2 regions of the Pseudoalteromonas agarivorans genome follow, and region 2 is predicted to be linked to the other one. Evidence: predicted binding sites of a transcription regulator. Region 2 holds the regulator's gene; the other holds the start of a gene.
What was found. The regulator sigma-54, encoded in region 2, starts transcription at its own class of promoters, with help from an activator protein. The targets are predictions, from matches to a motif close to GTTGGCACGNNNNTNGNNT.
Positions count from the first base shown of each region.

Region 1 (8,097 bases), on a different contig from region 2:
CTATCGTGTGGTGCGATGTCGGCAATTACTTTATGTACACGTGCCATTACTTTTTTAAACGAAAACTGCGGTGTCGCGTTTTCTAAGCCATAGTGTTCACCGTGGCGAATTTGCTCAGCAATTTTAGCGCTTTTAATCACAGCTTTACTTGGCACACACCCGTAGTTTAAACAGTCGCCACCCATTTCGCCGGCTTCAATTAGCGTTACTTTGGCTTTAACTGCTGCTGCAATGTAGCTTGTCACTAAGCCGCCAGCACCTGCGCCAATAACAATCATGTTGCGGTCGAACTTTTTAGGTTTAGTGTAATTTTTGTATACGCGACGTTTTTTAAACACGTTTAAGATTCCTTTAGCAATAAAAGGGAACACACCCAATAAAGCGAACGATAAAATAAGATCGAGCGATAAAATGCCTGATAAGCTTTCAATTTGCGCAAGTTGCGTACCCGCGTTTACAAATACAAATGTACCCGCCAGCATGCCTATTTGGCTTACCCAGTAAAAGGTCCATGCTTTAATTGCGGTAACACCCATCAATAAGTTAATTAAAAAGAACGGAAATACAGGCACTAATCTAAGCGTAAATAAGTAAAAGCCACCTTCTTTTTCAACGCCTGCGTCAATAGCGTCTAAGCGCTCAGGAAAACGTTGTTTAATCGTATCGCGCAATAAGTAACGCGATACTAAAAAGGCAAGCGTAGCACCTACCGTAGAGGCAAACGAGGCAACCAATAAGCCTTCAACTAAGCCAAATAACGCACCTGCGGCTAGTGTTAATATAGCCGCCCCCGGTAATGAGAGAGCCGTTACCACTACGTATAATAAAAAGAAGCCACCAAAAACCAATAATGGCGATTGCTCTTTATATTGGCTAAATTGATCCATCGAGCCTTTTAAGCCTTCAAGCGTAAGTAACTGGTGTAAATTAAAGTGAAAGAACAAGCCTATAGCCGCTGCTGCAATCAATACCAAAAATAGTTTTTTAATCATGTTCTCTCAACCGCTCTTAAAAATTATGGGTTAGTGTTAATTTTGCGTTTATTGGCAATTCAGGAAATGCCAATGTTGCGCCAAAGTAACCCCCTTCAAATACTGGGCGCCAGTTTTTTTGATTAGTGACATTGTTTACATCTAATCGCAACTTAGTGCTAGGCGTAAATGCGTAGCTAGTATTAACGTTTAGCGTGTATTGATCACGAATTTTAACTGTTGCTAAAAAGTCTAATGGGTAACTCTTTGTATATAGACCTGAAAAACCCATTTGCCATTTCGAATTAATTGAATAATTTCCGTTAAAACTGAACGATTGCTCAGGAATGCCCTGAACTTGGCGGTTTGAAGGTGCAAACGCGGTAAAACTTGGTGCGCCAACGCCGGTACCTGCAATAATATCTGGGCGTGAATTGTCAAACGCATCGATTACTTGAGCAGAATCTTGACTGCTTGCAGAATTGTCGTAACGAGCGTCTATGTAGCTGTAACCCGCACTTAGCCAATAAGGGTAGGCATCGTAAAATACTTGGCTTTCAAAACCTGTAGTACGAATACCTGTATTGCTGCCGTCGCGATTACGTAAACTACGGCGCTGGCTAAATACCGCGCCATCAGCGTACCAGTCGCTATCGGTTGGAGCGTACTTTAAGCCAAACTCGACTAAGGTGTTTTCGGTAGCAAAATTTTGTGCGCTAATTGTGTTATCGCCGCCAAGTGATGTGCCGCCAGCCATACTGTTTGATGTTGCTTCGTTATAACTTGCTGCACCATAGGTGGTGTAATCACTATTTAATTTGTAATTAAAGCTAACTTGGCCAGAATGCAGTATTTCGTTAATGCTGTCGCTTGCGGCAACTTGACCTTGTGGTGCAATAGGGTCGTTTGCTTCTACATCGTAAAAATCAACGCGGTAACCCACACTAGTATGAAGTTTATCGCCCCAATCTGAGTCTTGCTGAATAGCAAGTCCTGTTTGCCATGAACGTGAGTCGGTGGTGTCTGATAAGTTAAAGTCGCCGCTGCCATCGTTATCTAAATCGTATTGGCCGCCAGGCGATACAAATACACCTGGGCTTAGCTCTACTAAACGTGCTTTTTGTGCATCGGTTAAGGGAATGCGGCGGTTTGAAAGTGGGCCAGTTAAATCAATTGGTAAATCGGCCTCGGTAGTAAATTGGCTGTAGCCAAGTACTTTGTTATAGCGTACGTCAAAAGCAAAAATTGTTTGCTGGTCACTATTCCAACGGTAGATAAGCTCAGTGCGGTTTTGCGCTGTATCGGCGCCGTCTATAATTTCTACAAAGCTGTTTTGGGCTATTTCTTCACGCTGTAAATGCTGAAAATACGTAATGTTTTTAAGCGAGACATTAGCACTTAGCTCGCGCTTATAAATGCTGTGAATTAAATAAGTGGTTGCTTCGTTTTGGTTATCAGGGTCGGTAAGTACGGTGCTGCGATCTATTTTTACTTGCCCAGTAGGCGATACAATTGAACCCGCTGCAGGTACGGTACTGCCATTGGCTTGCACGCCTTGGCCGGTAATATAAAGGCCATCATCAATTAAGGCTTGGGTAGGGCGGTTAATACCAGCGTTATCGGTAAATTCAACTTGGTATAGCTCAAAGTTAATATCCCAACTGCTTTTATCATCGGGCAATATGCGTAGTGCTGCAAATAAACTGTCGCTTTTAGTGCCTGAGTAATCGTAGTAACTGCCTTCATCAAGGTGCTCGTAACTTACTCTAAGGCCCACTTTATCTTTTATAATGGGGGCAGTGTAATCTACTTGCGCACTGTATTGATCCCATCGCCCGGCTGAGAGTTTAACTTTACCTTTACTTTCATCTGTAGAGGCAGCTTTAGAATGTAGATTTACAAAACCACCGTTACGTTGGCTTGAACCAAATAAAACCGGCGGTGCGCCTTTTACTACATCTATTTGTTCTACAGAATTGAACGATAACGGCACGCCAAAGCCATTATTACCTGCTTGGCGGCGTGTACCATCTTGAAAAAGCTCACCTAGCTGGCCACGAATAGTAGGTAAGCTGGGTGCACCAAAGCCACTTGCAGAGTATGTGTTTGGGCTCACGGCTAGTACGTCTTGTAGGGTAGTAATATTTAGTTGCTCTATTAACTCGCTTGAAATAGGTGTTACTGAGCGTGCTATGTCTTGCAGCACAAGGTTGTCGCCGAAGGGGCCGTTAATAGTGGCATCTTTTACAGAAAGCCCTTGAGATTTAATCGTTTGGCCTGCTACTTCAATACGTTCAATTGAGTCGGTATTAGCTGCAGATTGTGCCGCGTGAGCATAAAAATTAGGTGTGAGTGAAGCGGCTATAAAAAGTGCCAAATATGAATGTTTCAAAAGGGTTCTCATTTTGGTTAGTGTGAATGTGGCAATAAAGACCTGAAGCTTTGTGAATAACTTTCAGTAAATATTAATTCTTTTTGTTTTTTAGAATGAAACGTTAAAAGTTTAGCACATTGCTCAAAAGCGTTATTCAGTTTTAGGCACTATGTTTTTGTTTTACAAATATTGTAGTTAGTTATTGCCATGATAAGGTCGTAATTTATAAATAGCGGTTTTATACGCAAACAAACCAAAAGCAGGGCACAGAACTTATTAAAAAATTATACATTAAGATGAAATAATATATGTGTTGAGCGGTCTTGCTAGTTTCAACATTAAATTATTTAGTTTTAAGGAAATTTTATGACTGGTACAACAGGTACTGACTTTCAAAATCGTTTGCAGTGGTCGCTTTTTTCGCTACGCCTAGGCGTGTTTATTGTAATGATTATGTGGACGTTTGATAAGTTTGTTAACCCTGGGCATAGCGCACGAATTTTTGAGCATTTTTATGGTATTGGCGGCTCTACAGATGTGGTTGCTTATGTACTGGGGGCGTTACAGCTTATTTTAGTGTTGGCTTTTATAGCGGGTATTAAAAAGCGCCTTACTTATGGCGTTATATTTGTAATGCACGGCCTTTCTACGCTTTCATCTTATAATCAGTATATTGATGGCTTTAATAACTTATTGTTTTTTACAGCGTGGCCAATGTGGGCAGCGTGTTTTGCACTTTATGTGTTACGCGAGCAAGACGTTAAATTTACCATTAAGTAGCACTGCAAAAAAAATGGTTATAAGCCATACGGCTTATAACCAATAAGTACACAAGGGAGTGTATGGAAGTCGGTTTAATTAATAACTAATGCATGGCATCGTTATACTGTTTAGCTAGGCTTTCTTTTTGCCCTTCGGTTAGGGCTTTACCCGCTAATTGAAATACTTCATGTTCTTCTTCACTTAAATGATGATGCACTAAATGGTGCAATTTTTTAGCTGCAACTAACCATGCCGATGAGCTCATTGCTGTGTCTTCAAGTTGTTCAATTAATTCGTCAATTTCATGGTGCTCAGCAACGCTGTGGCGTGCTTTTTCGTGCGTTAGATCGTCAAACATAAGTGGGTTATAAAAATAACGCTCCTCAAATTTTGCGTGATCTTCTAATTCGGTTTTTAGCTCGTCCATTAGCTTGTGGCGCTGCCGCGTATCGCCGTGCGTTTGAATAAGGGCATCTACTAACTCGCGTTGTTTATCGTGGTCGTGACGTAGCGCTTCAAAAATATTCATAACTCTTTCCTTGCTGTAATTGCTTTATAAATATTTAAAAGCAAGCGCAGTGCCAGGTTTTAATGTGTTGATATAGTTGACTTTTATGTACTTTTGGCTGGTTTGGATGGAGTTGCTCTGTAACTTTTACACATAAACAGCTGCAATTTTTTCAGATTAAAAGAGGTGATTGCTTTTTACGCTACATAAGCTTACATATTTTTACTGGTTGGGTATTTTATTGAGATGGTAAAGTAGCGCATTATTTGGGTACAAGCTGTACATACTTGCCTTACCTATATTTTTATAAAACTTTAGATACTAGGATAGTTTAAGGATGAACTTAAAAAGCCCCACTACAGCATTATTACTGTGCGCGTTATTAAGTGCATGTAGTACAGCCGAGCATTCTGAACGACGTGTATGCATACAAGAGGCAGAAATGACTGAGCTAAATGGCGCTAAAACAAGCTCAGAAGTTTACAATGAATGTGTAAGCGCTCAAATAAAAAAGGATGCTAAAGGCGACACTTTTTTTGATGAAGTTGGTGTGTTTTTTATTGATCTACTTGTTTTAATAGCCGACTAAGTAAGCAAACTTACAGCTATAATTTAAAGCATAAGGGTGCGTAAAATAGGATTGAATATGAAAGCGTTTTTAATTGTATTCTTACTGTGTATATTTTTAACTGGCTGTGCGGCAAAGCCTTATGCGGGCTCTGCACAATGTATGGAGCAAGCTGATATAGCTTATGAAACCAATATACATAAAAATGAGCCGCTAGATAATGAATGCAAAGCTACAAAAGTAAATACGCCTAATAAAGAGTTTGAGAATCATAGTATTGTTGATAGAAGTCTTTTACAGCTAATTGTTAGTTTTTTAAACGGTATATTTAGATAATTAAAATACAATTAAATAAGGTATGTATGCAGGAAGAACTAAAAGCAAAAATTATAGCTGTGTGCGATAAAAAAATAGCAGCCAAAGGCGAAAACGTAGGGCTTTCTTTTTACGCTTTTTTTGCAAATAAAAACGACAATCCAGAGCTGCTGATGCAAGCCGCTACGTGGTGGATACACACCCATAAGTTAGATCACTTTGAAAAAGCGATAAAAATAAGGCAAATGATTATTGAAGGTGACTAATAACGTATATTTACGCGATTGCTATTTGGTTTCTGCCATTTTCTTTTGCTTTATAGAGTTGTTGGTCTGCACGTTTAATTAGCTCGCTAAGTGAGTCGCTTTTAGCATCACTTATTGCCACGCCAGCACTAAAGGTTACGTGTGTTTTACTTGGCAATGCCTCAATATGACTGCAGTACTGTGCTAGCTTATTTTCAAGATTTTCAAAAAAGTTGTTTATTTTATCGCGATTTTGCGTTTTTAAAACAAATAGCCACTCCTCGCCGCCATAGCGCCCAAACTTATCGTTAGTACTTAGTGTGTCTTTTGCTGCTTGAGCAAATTTTATAAGTACTAAATCTCCTATATCGTGGCCAAATTTGTCGTTAATAGCTTTAAAGTAATCTAAATCAACGATGGCTATTGCTAGGCTCTGCTGGGATAAACACTCATTTGCTTTTTGCAAAATGCCACGCCGATTTAAGCTGTTAGTTAGGTAGTCGGTTAATGCTATAGCATGGTATTTTTTTCGTTGGCGCATTTGGCGGTAAAATAAAAATAGCGACACGATGACTAAAATAAAGGCGATTGAGGCACTTAAGCGCCAAATTATTTTTTGCTGGTGTTCTTCTGTTGCCTGCAGTTTGTTTATATCTTTTTCGTATTCTAGCTGTAAAATTTTGTCTTCTTTTTCTTTTACTTCAAATTTAACTTGTAAGGTTTTTATATTGGTTTCGCTGGTGGCTTCGTAGTGTTTTATTGTATAAGCAAGCTCATCTTCAATAGCTTTAAATGCATCTTCGGTGAAGTTAAGCTGGCGCTTTAATTTATAGCGTTTGCTTAAAAAGTCAGCCTTATAAATGCTGCGGCTAAATTTATCTAGGTTTAAAAATACTTCGTCGTTTACTTGGTTGGCTTTATTTAATAAATTTTGTTTTGTGTAGATGTCTGATAATAAAATCATTGATGCTAAATGCATGTCGTTAATACCGGCAGAGCTTGCAAGTGCAATGTTTTTGTTTGCAAGCATTAAAGCCGTATCGTAATTACCCTGCAGGTATTGAATATTTGCAATAGAATATTGAGCGAAGGCTAAACCTTTTTTCATATTAACTTTGCTAAAATAAGCCAGCGCTTTATTTAAGTATACAAGCGCGTTTTTAGGCTGACCGACCTCAAGTAATACGTTTCCTAAACTCCAATAAGCTTTAGCAGTAAATAGGCCGTCGCTTGTTTGCTCGTATGCATCTACCGCTTTTTGGGCATAATAAATGGCTTTTTCTTTATCATCTTTGTAGAGGTAGTTGTAAGCGTCGGCAATTTTTCTAAAAAAGTAGCCCTGCGAGGCTATGTCTTCTTCTTTTATAGCAAGCTCTAAACCTGTTAACGCCGCACTTAGCGTTTTTTTAAGTTCGTCGGTTTCGGTGTAGTAATAGGCTATAGCCCGAAAAACAATGATTTGTTTGTTAGGAGAAAGCTGTTTTACCTGCGTTTGCAGTTGATTAGCAAGCGATTGCGCATTACTCAACTCTTTGTTAATTGCAAAAAGCTTAAGCTGAGCCTCTAAAAATAGTAGGTGACTGTTTTTATATGTTACAAGCTCAGTACTCTTTAAATACATTAGCAAATGGGTACTTAGCGCGGTGTATTGTTCTTGTCGAAAAAGTAGCTCTGAATATAAGGCAGCCGCTTCAAGGTGCAACTGTTTATGCTTTGTATGTTTAGTGACATTATAAGCGTGGGTTAGTTGTTTTTGGTGTAAAAGGTAATCTAGCTTGTTGGCTTTAATATCACTAAGCAGGCTTTGGATTGATTTTATATCAGATGAAGTTAGTGAAGAGCTATTGGCAAATGTAGCACTACTTGTTAGTAAAAATAACAGGAGCACAAAAAAGCGAAACCACACTATATTGATTTTTATTATTATATTGTTCGTCATTTACTTTTTACTGAATCAACACCTAAAACGATATAACTAACTATAGCATTGCTTGTGAATAACAAGTTAATGCTTTGTTGGGAATAAATCACCACATCCCTTTGAAAACCCCACTTTCCAGTAAATAAGTATGAAAAGAAAGATTAAAGGGATGCCATATCTATCACTATCCTTATACATTTTGAACTTGAGGGCTTTCCTCATTTGTTAATTTTAAGATGGGTGTCAAAGTTATTATTTTGTATAAATCTGTATTGGTTGACATGTAGAATGAATGCTCTACTATGCTGGGTAGAGCATTCATTCTACATGGGTTAAATATTATGCTAAAACAAGATATAGCTGCTGCGCTTGAGGTGGCCTTTAGTCAACATGGTTTTGCTGAGCCTAGTGTGGCTAAGCTGCAAAAACTCAG
Region 1 is NZ_JANIGJ010000003.1:213,910-222,006, reverse strand. Features, by position in the region: gene NQT65_RS07650 (dihydrolipoyl dehydrogenase family protein) at 1-992, opposite strand, end outside; gene NQT65_RS07645 (TonB-dependent receptor) at 1,009-3,363, opposite strand; gene NQT65_RS07640 (hypothetical protein) at 3,712-4,125, shown strand; gene NQT65_RS07635 (hemerythrin domain-containing protein) at 4,211-4,636, opposite strand; gene NQT65_RS07630 (hypothetical protein) at 4,953-5,204, shown strand; gene NQT65_RS07625 (putative periplasmic lipoprotein) at 5,262-5,519, shown strand; gene NQT65_RS07620 (DUF6500 family protein) at 5,546-5,764, shown strand; gene NQT65_RS07615 (tetratricopeptide repeat-containing diguanylate cyclase) at 5,775-7,682, opposite strand; gene NQT65_RS07610 (TetR/AcrR family transcriptional regulator) at 8,006-8,097, shown strand, end outside.
Region 1: NQT65_RS07635 (hemerythrin domain-containing protein) is a predicted target of sigma-54. The motif match lies at 4,675-4,693, and genes of this name have one in related genera.

Region 2 (8,097 bases):
TATATATGAATCGCTCAAAAGCGTTTGTAAAAAACACCGAGCTTGAAGCAGTATTAACGTTTAAGGGCACTAAACCAGGTAAATTTGTGCGCCAAGTAAGCGCCGATGCATACGCACTTACTGTACATATGCACCACTCACTTATTAAATTACCTGATGATAAATACACGCCACGTAAATTTGACCCGCAATCAGGGTATTGGAGCATTGAGCACAAAGACTATGCAGCCCCCCTTGGTGAATCTATGTTTGTGCGCTATATACCGCGTCATCGCTTAGCTAAAAAAGATCCAAGTTTACCGATTAGTGAACCCGTAGAGCCCATTACTTACTACCTAGATCCTGGCGTTCCTGAGCCGGTTAAAAACGCGTTACTTGAAGGCGGTAAGTGGTGGAATGATGCCTTTAGCGCAGCAGGCTATAAAAACGCATTTATAGTCAAAGTATTGCCGAGCAATGCTGATCCTATGGATATTCGCTATAACGTTATCCAGTGGGTGCATCGTGCTACACGCGGATGGTCTTACGGAAGCTCTGTTATAGACCCTCGTACCGGCGAAATACTCAAAGGGCATGTAACACTTGGCTCATTGCGTGTACGCCAAGATATTTTAATTGCAGAAGCCCTTGGTGCGCCTTATTTAAAAGGTAACGAGGTGGCTAGGAACTTACAGGCAATGGCACTTGATAGGATTCGCCAGTTAAGTGCACACGAAATTGGCCATACGCTGGGCATTGCACATAACTTTGCAGCCTCGGTGGGGGATAGAGCGTCGGTTATGGATTACCCACACCCACTACTTAGCTTTAACGAGCAAGGCGAGCTTGATGTAACCCGCGGCTATGCAAGCGGTATGGGCGTATGGGATACCCAAGTTATTAAATATGGTTACAGCGACTTCACTAATCAAGATGAAAGTGCTGAGCTTGCAGCAATATTAAAAGAGAACAAAACGAAGGGCCTTGAGTTTATATCTGATAGCGACGCTCGCGCAAAGGGCGGGGCACACCCTACAGCGCACTTATGGGATAACGGTACTAACCCAGCGCAAGAGTTACTTAGAGTGCTTGATGTACGTAAAAAAGCGCTTTCGCAATTTGGTATTAACAACATTAAAACGGGCGATGCACTCTCGCAGTTAGAAGAAAAACTCGTGCCGCTTTATTTATTTCATCGCTATCAAGTAGAGGCTGCAGTTAAGCTAATTGCGGGGGTTAATTACGAATACGAAACACGTAACAACTCACCTGCTAAGGGCGCGCAAGTGGTTGCAAAAGCGAAGCAGCAAGCGGCGCTTGGTGCTATTTTAACAACATTAAAACCGGCTAATTTAATTTTGCCTGAGTCGGTGTTAGCGCTTATTCCGCCAAAAGCGTATGGCGAGTCTAAATCGCGTGAAAGCATAACAGGGCGTACGGGTTTAACACTTGATGCGATGGCCTTGCCAGAAGTAGCTGCGCAGCATAGTTTATCGTTATTATTAAACCCACAGCGTTTAAATCGTTTAGCTCAACAACAAGTACGTAATTATAATTTTTACAGCTTAGATGAGTTGCTAGAGCAGCTTTACAGCCAGGTGTTTAATGTGTCATCACCTAATACAATGAAAGGCAAAATCACCCAGCGGGTGCAATTTTTAACTGCAAAAAATATGGCTGATTTAGTCACTAGTGACAAGGTAAGCCCAGAGGTGCAGGCGCAGTTACGTTTCTACTTGGTAAAATTAAGCAAAGAGTACAATCAAAACTCAATGTTAAGTAATACCAGTGTAGGAGAAAGCGCGTTTAAACAGTATTTAGCAGAGCAAATAAAACAGTTTTTAAAAGTAGGTAAGTGGCCTGAAAACTTCAGTGGTTTACCAATGCCACCGGGCTCACCAATTTAATTATATGTTTTAGTGTGTAGTGGCTACTTAACCTCAGTTCAGGTTGCTAAATAAGTAGCCACGTTGCGGTGCCTAAAAAGGCAAAAATACCGACAATATCAGTCACCGTTGTAAGTACAACACTACCGGCAAGTGCAGGGTCTATATTCATTTTTTTCAATAAAATAGGAATACATGCGCCAGCAACACCAGCCACTACGAGGTTCATAAACATTGCAAATGCGAGTACGCCGCCAAGCATAAAATCCCATTGCCAAAGCGCAATTACACTGGCTATAAGTATTGACCAAATAACCCCGTTTAATGCGCCTATCGCCAGCTCTTTAGCCATTAAAAATCGTTGGTTAGTTTGGTTAATATGGCCCACGGCAATACCGCGAATAACCAGAGTTAAAGATTGGCTACCTGCTACACCACCCATTGAGGGCACAATGCCATTGAGTACAGCTAAAATAGGTAATATATCTAAGGTGCTTTCAAAAAAGCTGGCCACAAAGGCGGCAGCTAAGGCAGTGAGTAAGTTAACACCAAGCCATACTGAGCGTTTTTTTGAGCTTTTTAAAACAGGTGCAAAGGTGTCTTCTTCATCATCAAGACCGGCAAGGCTTAATAAGCTGTGCTCTGCATCTTCACGAATAACATCAACAATATCATCAATGGTGACACGTCCAAGCAAGTGGGCGTTATCATCGACTACAGGGGCCGATATCCAGTTGTGGCGCTCAAATAACTGAGCAACTTCACTTTCATCCATCGAAATAGGGATAGACTCACAGTCTTCATCCATTAAATCTTGAACAATTTTTTCAGGCGGATTAGTTAACAGTGTACTAAGTGACAATGCACCTAAAAAACAGTTATGTTTATCAACAACGTATAAATCATCGGTGCCCTCTGGCAGCTCACCGCGTAGCCTAATATAGCGCAGCACAACATCAAGTGTAACGTCTGGGCGAATGGTCACCGTATCGGTGTTCATTAGCGCGCCTGCAGAACGCTCTTGGTAAGATAAAGCCTGTGTAGCGCGTTCGCGGTCTTGCGTATCCATAGCGCTAACCACATCTTTGTACACGGTATCAGGTAGGCTACGCAGGACTTCACCTAAATCATCGTGGCCCATATCCTCAGTGGCCGCGGCAATATGCTCAGGTTCCATTTGTGCAATGATACCTAAACGTACATCTTCAGAGAGCTCTTCTAGCACATCCCCTTGCACATCTGGGTCAACCAGTTGCCAAAGCATGCGTCTAATTTTATGCGGAGAGGATTCAAGCAGCAGTGCTGTATCACAAGGTGCTGTTTTTGCTAGCATGCGTCTTACTTGAACAAATTGCCCACTATTAAGTGATTTAGTCACTTGTTTTAATTGCTGTAGTGGATAGTCTTGTTCAAACGCTTCTGGCATTGGCATCCTAAATATTTTTGTGTAATGGAAAGGTGTTTAGTAAGTGGTGTTGCCCACTGTCATTTTCTTTATTTTTTGTGCTAAACCCAATGCTGGGACTAAATTAGTGTTTAAAATTAAGTAACCAAATTTAGCAGGGGCATGGCTTTATTACTCTAAATTAAAGCACTAAATTAGGCGAGTCGGAATACCCTAACTTACTAAATCTTTATAGTCTGGCCTGATAAGTCTTTAACTTATAAGGCTATGGTGCTTTAAATTATTCTTGTTCGTTAAATCGTTGTGCAATTAATTGCCCAACCGCATGCAAAGCTTGCTCTGAATCAGGGCCTTCACAGACTACTTTAACTTCTTTACCTTTACTGCTTTCAAGTAGCATTAAAGCTAATACGCTGTCGCCTGCGGCTTCTTTATCATCTTGGTGTAAGGTGATTTTAGCATCAAACTGCACAGCTAATTGCGCAAGGACCGTTGCCGCTCTGGCGTGTAAGCCTAATTTATTTTTTATTAAAAATGTGTCTTCACAGCGCATAAATTACTATACCTAAACTGAACAGGTTATTATTTTAAGGTTACTTTTCTTGCTCACGATGACGAATTTTGACATTCGGATGCGTCATAGCAAAGCTCTCACCAATGGCTTGCGCTAAATAAACCGAGCGGTGTTGACCACCAGTACATCCAATTGCAATAGTGAGGTAACTACGGTTATTACGCTCTAAGTGTGGCAACCAAGTTTGTACAAAGGTCTGAATTTGCCAAGTGAATTTTTGCACTATGCTGTGATTTGCCAAGAAATCTTTTACTGGTTGATCAAGGCCCGTAAGCGGTTTAAGTTCAGGCTCCCAGTGGGGGTTTGGCAAAAAGCGAGCATCAAAAACATAATCAGCTTCTTTAGGTATGCCGTGTTTAAAGCCAAACGATTCAAACGTTACAATAAGTTGCTTATCTTTTTTACCCAGTATTTTTTCGCGAATTGACTCTGCTAATTGGTGCACACTTAAATCGGTGGTATCAAGCATAAAGTCAGCGCGCGTTACGAGTACATCAAGCAGTTCTTTTTCTTTTTTTATTGCTAAATCAAGCGGCAGTGAATCGATGGATAAAGGGTGTAATCTGCGTGTTTCTGAAAAACGTTTGATCAGTGTTTGATCATCACTATCTAAATAAAACAGTGTGGGTTTAGCAAAGTCAGGAAGGTACTCGAGAATATCGTTAAATTCGTCTTGTTCTTTGGGGATATTACGAACATCTATACTAACGGCTATTTTGTCATAGTTATCTGAAACACTTCGCACTAAAGAGGGCAGTAGGTTGACCGGAATATTATCTACGCAATAATAGCCTAAATCTTCAACCACGCGTAAAGCAACCGACTTACCTGAACCAGAACGGCCGCTTATGATAATTAACTCCATTTATAGCCCTTAGTATTTACTACGATTGATCAACAATTACTTGATACAGCTCTGCATCGGTTTTAGCACTACGCAGCTGTTTACAAAATTCTTTGTTGCTCAGTTTATCAGCTATGGTTGCCAGAGTCTTTAGGTGCTGTTGGTTATCGCCATCTGGTACGATGAGTGCAACAAAAATATCAACAGGGCAGTTATCAATAGCGTCAAAGTTAACAGGCGTGTCGCTAACAAGTACTAAAGCCAGCGGCTCTTCTACGCCACCCATTCTGCCATGAGGAATGGCGATCCCCCGGCCAATACCAGTACTGCCTAGCTTTTCTCTGCTTGCCAGCGCATTAAGAATATCTTGTTGTGGTAAGTAGGGGAGCTTTTCATGAGCAAGCTCACTGATAAACTCTAAAATTCTTTTTTTACTACTAAAAAGGACCGCAGCTTTGCTGCAGTCCTGGCATACTAATGTACTTAATTTCATAATATTAGTGTCTAGCAAGCTTCTCTTTATGTTTTATGACTTGACGATCGAGCTTGTCAATCAACGAGTCTATAGCGGCATACATATCTTGGTGCTCTGTTGAGGCAAATAAATCTGCGCCACTTACATGAATAGTCGCTTCTGCTTTTTGGTTGAGTTTTTCTACATCGAGAATGACATGCACATTGCTAATATGATCTGAGTGCCTTTCTAGCTTTGCAAATTTATTATTTACATAGTCTCTAAGTGAATCAGTTACTTCTACGTGACGACCAGTTAGGTTTAGTTGCATAAGCATTTCCTCTTTGTTTTTTACGTCTTATATCAAACTCTTTCTCTGATTTGACGGTGGAATAGCTAGCGATTCACGGTATTTTGCTATTGTGCGTCTAGCTACTTTAATTCCTTGCTCTGCCAATATATCCGCAATTTTACTATCACTCAATGGTTTAGCTGAGTTTTCCGCGGCAATTAGCTTTTTAATTAGGGCACGTATTGCGGTTGATGAACACTCTCCGCCGTTTTCAGTGCTTACGTGGCTTGAGAAAAAATACTTAAGCTCAAAAATACCACGTGGCGTATGCATATATTTTTGCGTAGTAACACGCGAAATTGTCGATTCATGCATTTCTACCATTTCAGCAACATCGTTTAAAACCATTGGCTTCATGGCTTCTGGGCCATGTTCAAAAAATGCCTGTTGCTGTTTTACAATACAGTTAGTTACCTTAAGTAGCGTGTCGTTTCTGCTTTCAAGGCTTTTTATAAACCATTTAGCTTCTTGTAAGTGAGAGCGAATAAACTGGCTATCACCACTTGATTTTACGGTACGAGACATAGCCGCGTACTGACTATTTACGCGTATTTTTGGCATGCTATCTGGATTTAGCTCTACCACCCAGCGGCCTTTTATTTTTTTAACCGACACATCCGGTATTACATACTCAGACTCTTCCCTTACTATTGTATCTGCAGGTTTTGGGTTGAGGGTATGTATTAGGGTCATGACCTCTTTAAGCTCGTCTTCTTTAAGCTTAGTCTTTTTCATTAATGTACGATAGTCGCGTGCCGCTAATAGATCAATGTGATCGGTTAAGATCATTTTAGTTTGTTCTATAAAAGGGGTGTCTTTATCAAACTGGTTTAGCTGAATACACAAGCACTCTTGTAAACTGCGCGCGGCTATACCTACAGGGTCAAATAACTGAATACGCTTTAAAACGGCTTCTATTTCGTCAAGTTCAACTTCAACTTCGTCATCGTTTTCTTGGTTAAAGCTTTCTAAAATTTCTTCGCAACTTAGCGTTAAAATACCCGAGTCATCTACAGCTTCTACAATGGCAATAGCAATGGCTTCGTCAGTTGGGCTAAAAGGAGTAAGCTGAAGCTGCCACATTAAATACTCATGTAGCGTTTCAGTAGAGGCACCTTGATAAATAGACTCATCTTCTGGCATTGGGCCTGAGGATGCAGCAGGGGCTGCGCTCATGTACTCATCCCAAGTTACATCCATTGCCATATCATCGCTAATGGTGTCTTTATTTAAAGCTTCGCCACTGTCTTGCTCGTACTCGCTGGTTGTATCGTCAGCCGATGCGCTTACGGTTACATCATCCGTATCTGCTTTTTGTTCATTTTTTCCAGCCGACTCTTCCGTGTAATCTTGCTCTTCTACTTCTAATAGCGGGTTGCTATCAAGTGCTTCTTGTATTTCTTGCTGGAGATCCAATGTACTGAGCTGCAGCAAGCGAATCGCTTGTTGCAATTGTGGAGTCATTGTAAGTTGCTGGCCCATGCGCAGCTGTAATGATTGCCTCATGTATCTCTAACAATCCTTTTATGTTGTTATAATTAATATTAGCAGATGCTTGTAGGTGTGGCTTAAATGTTACAGCCTAAATTGCTCGCCTAAATAAACATCGCGTACAGTTTTGTCATTTAATACGTGTTCTGGGGTGCCAGATGCAATTAGCTCCCCATGAGAAACAATGTAGGCTTTTTCACAAACATCAAGGGTTTCTCTTACATTGTGATCGGTAATTAATACGCCAATGCCACGGTTTTTAAGATGTTCTATTATTTTCTTTATATCTAACACTGAAATCGGATCAACACCAGCAAAAGGCTCATCCAATAAAATAAATTTAGGGTTCGCTGCCAGTGCTCTGGCAATTTCTACACGGCGGCGTTCACCACCAGAAAGCGCCATACCTTGGCTATCGCGAATATGCTGAATACTAAATTCATCAAGTAAGTTGTTAAGCGTTTCTTCTCGCGCGGCTTTATTGAGCTCTTTACGCGTTTCTAAAATCGCCATTAAGTTTTGATAAACTGTCAGCTTTCTAAATATTGATGACTCTTGCGGCAAATAGCCAATGCCTAAGCGGGCGCGGCTGTGCATAGGTAATAACGTAATGTCGTTATCATCAATAGAAATTTTGCCTTTGTCGCTAGGTACTAACCCTACAATCATATAAAAGGTGGTGGTTTTACCTGCGCCATTAGGGCCCAATAAGCCAACAATGCTGCCGGCTTCTACCTCAAGGCCTACATTTTTTACAACTTGGCGGCCTTTATAGCTTTTTGCTAATAGTTCTGCTTTTAAGGTGCTCATGGTTGACCTTCGTTACCTGTTTTTTCTTTAATTTTTGCTTCAACAGGCACTAAAATTGTGTGGACACGATCCGTAGAGTTTTCGTCTTTTTCTGCGCTAATAAGCTGCTGCTGCATATCGTAGGTAATACTTTTAGCATTAATTTTTTGACCGGCTTGTGCGACTTCAGCATCGCCAACAAGCGTTAAAAATCGCTTTGCTACGTCGTAACGTACTTCGTTTGCACTGGCACTCATTACAGTACCATCGTCTTGTTTTTCTTCGAAGTAGGCTGGGCTGCCAGTGGCAATAAGGAGTTGTTT
Region 2 is NZ_JANIGJ010000007.1:207,583-215,679, forward strand. Features, by position in the region: gene NQT65_RS14025 (zinc-dependent metalloprotease) at 1-1,886, shown strand, start outside; gene mgtE (magnesium transporter) at 1,933-3,291, opposite strand; gene NQT65_RS14035 (HPr family phosphocarrier protein) at 3,551-3,823, opposite strand; gene rapZ (RNase adapter RapZ) at 3,864-4,709, opposite strand; gene NQT65_RS14045 (PTS sugar transporter subunit IIA) at 4,729-5,181, opposite strand; gene hpf (ribosome hibernation promoting factor) at 5,186-5,473, opposite strand; gene NQT65_RS14055 (RNA polymerase factor sigma-54) at 5,501-7,000, opposite strand; gene lptB (LPS export ABC transporter ATP-binding protein) at 7,070-7,795, opposite strand; gene lptA (lipopolysaccharide transport periplasmic protein LptA) at 7,792-8,097, opposite strand, start outside.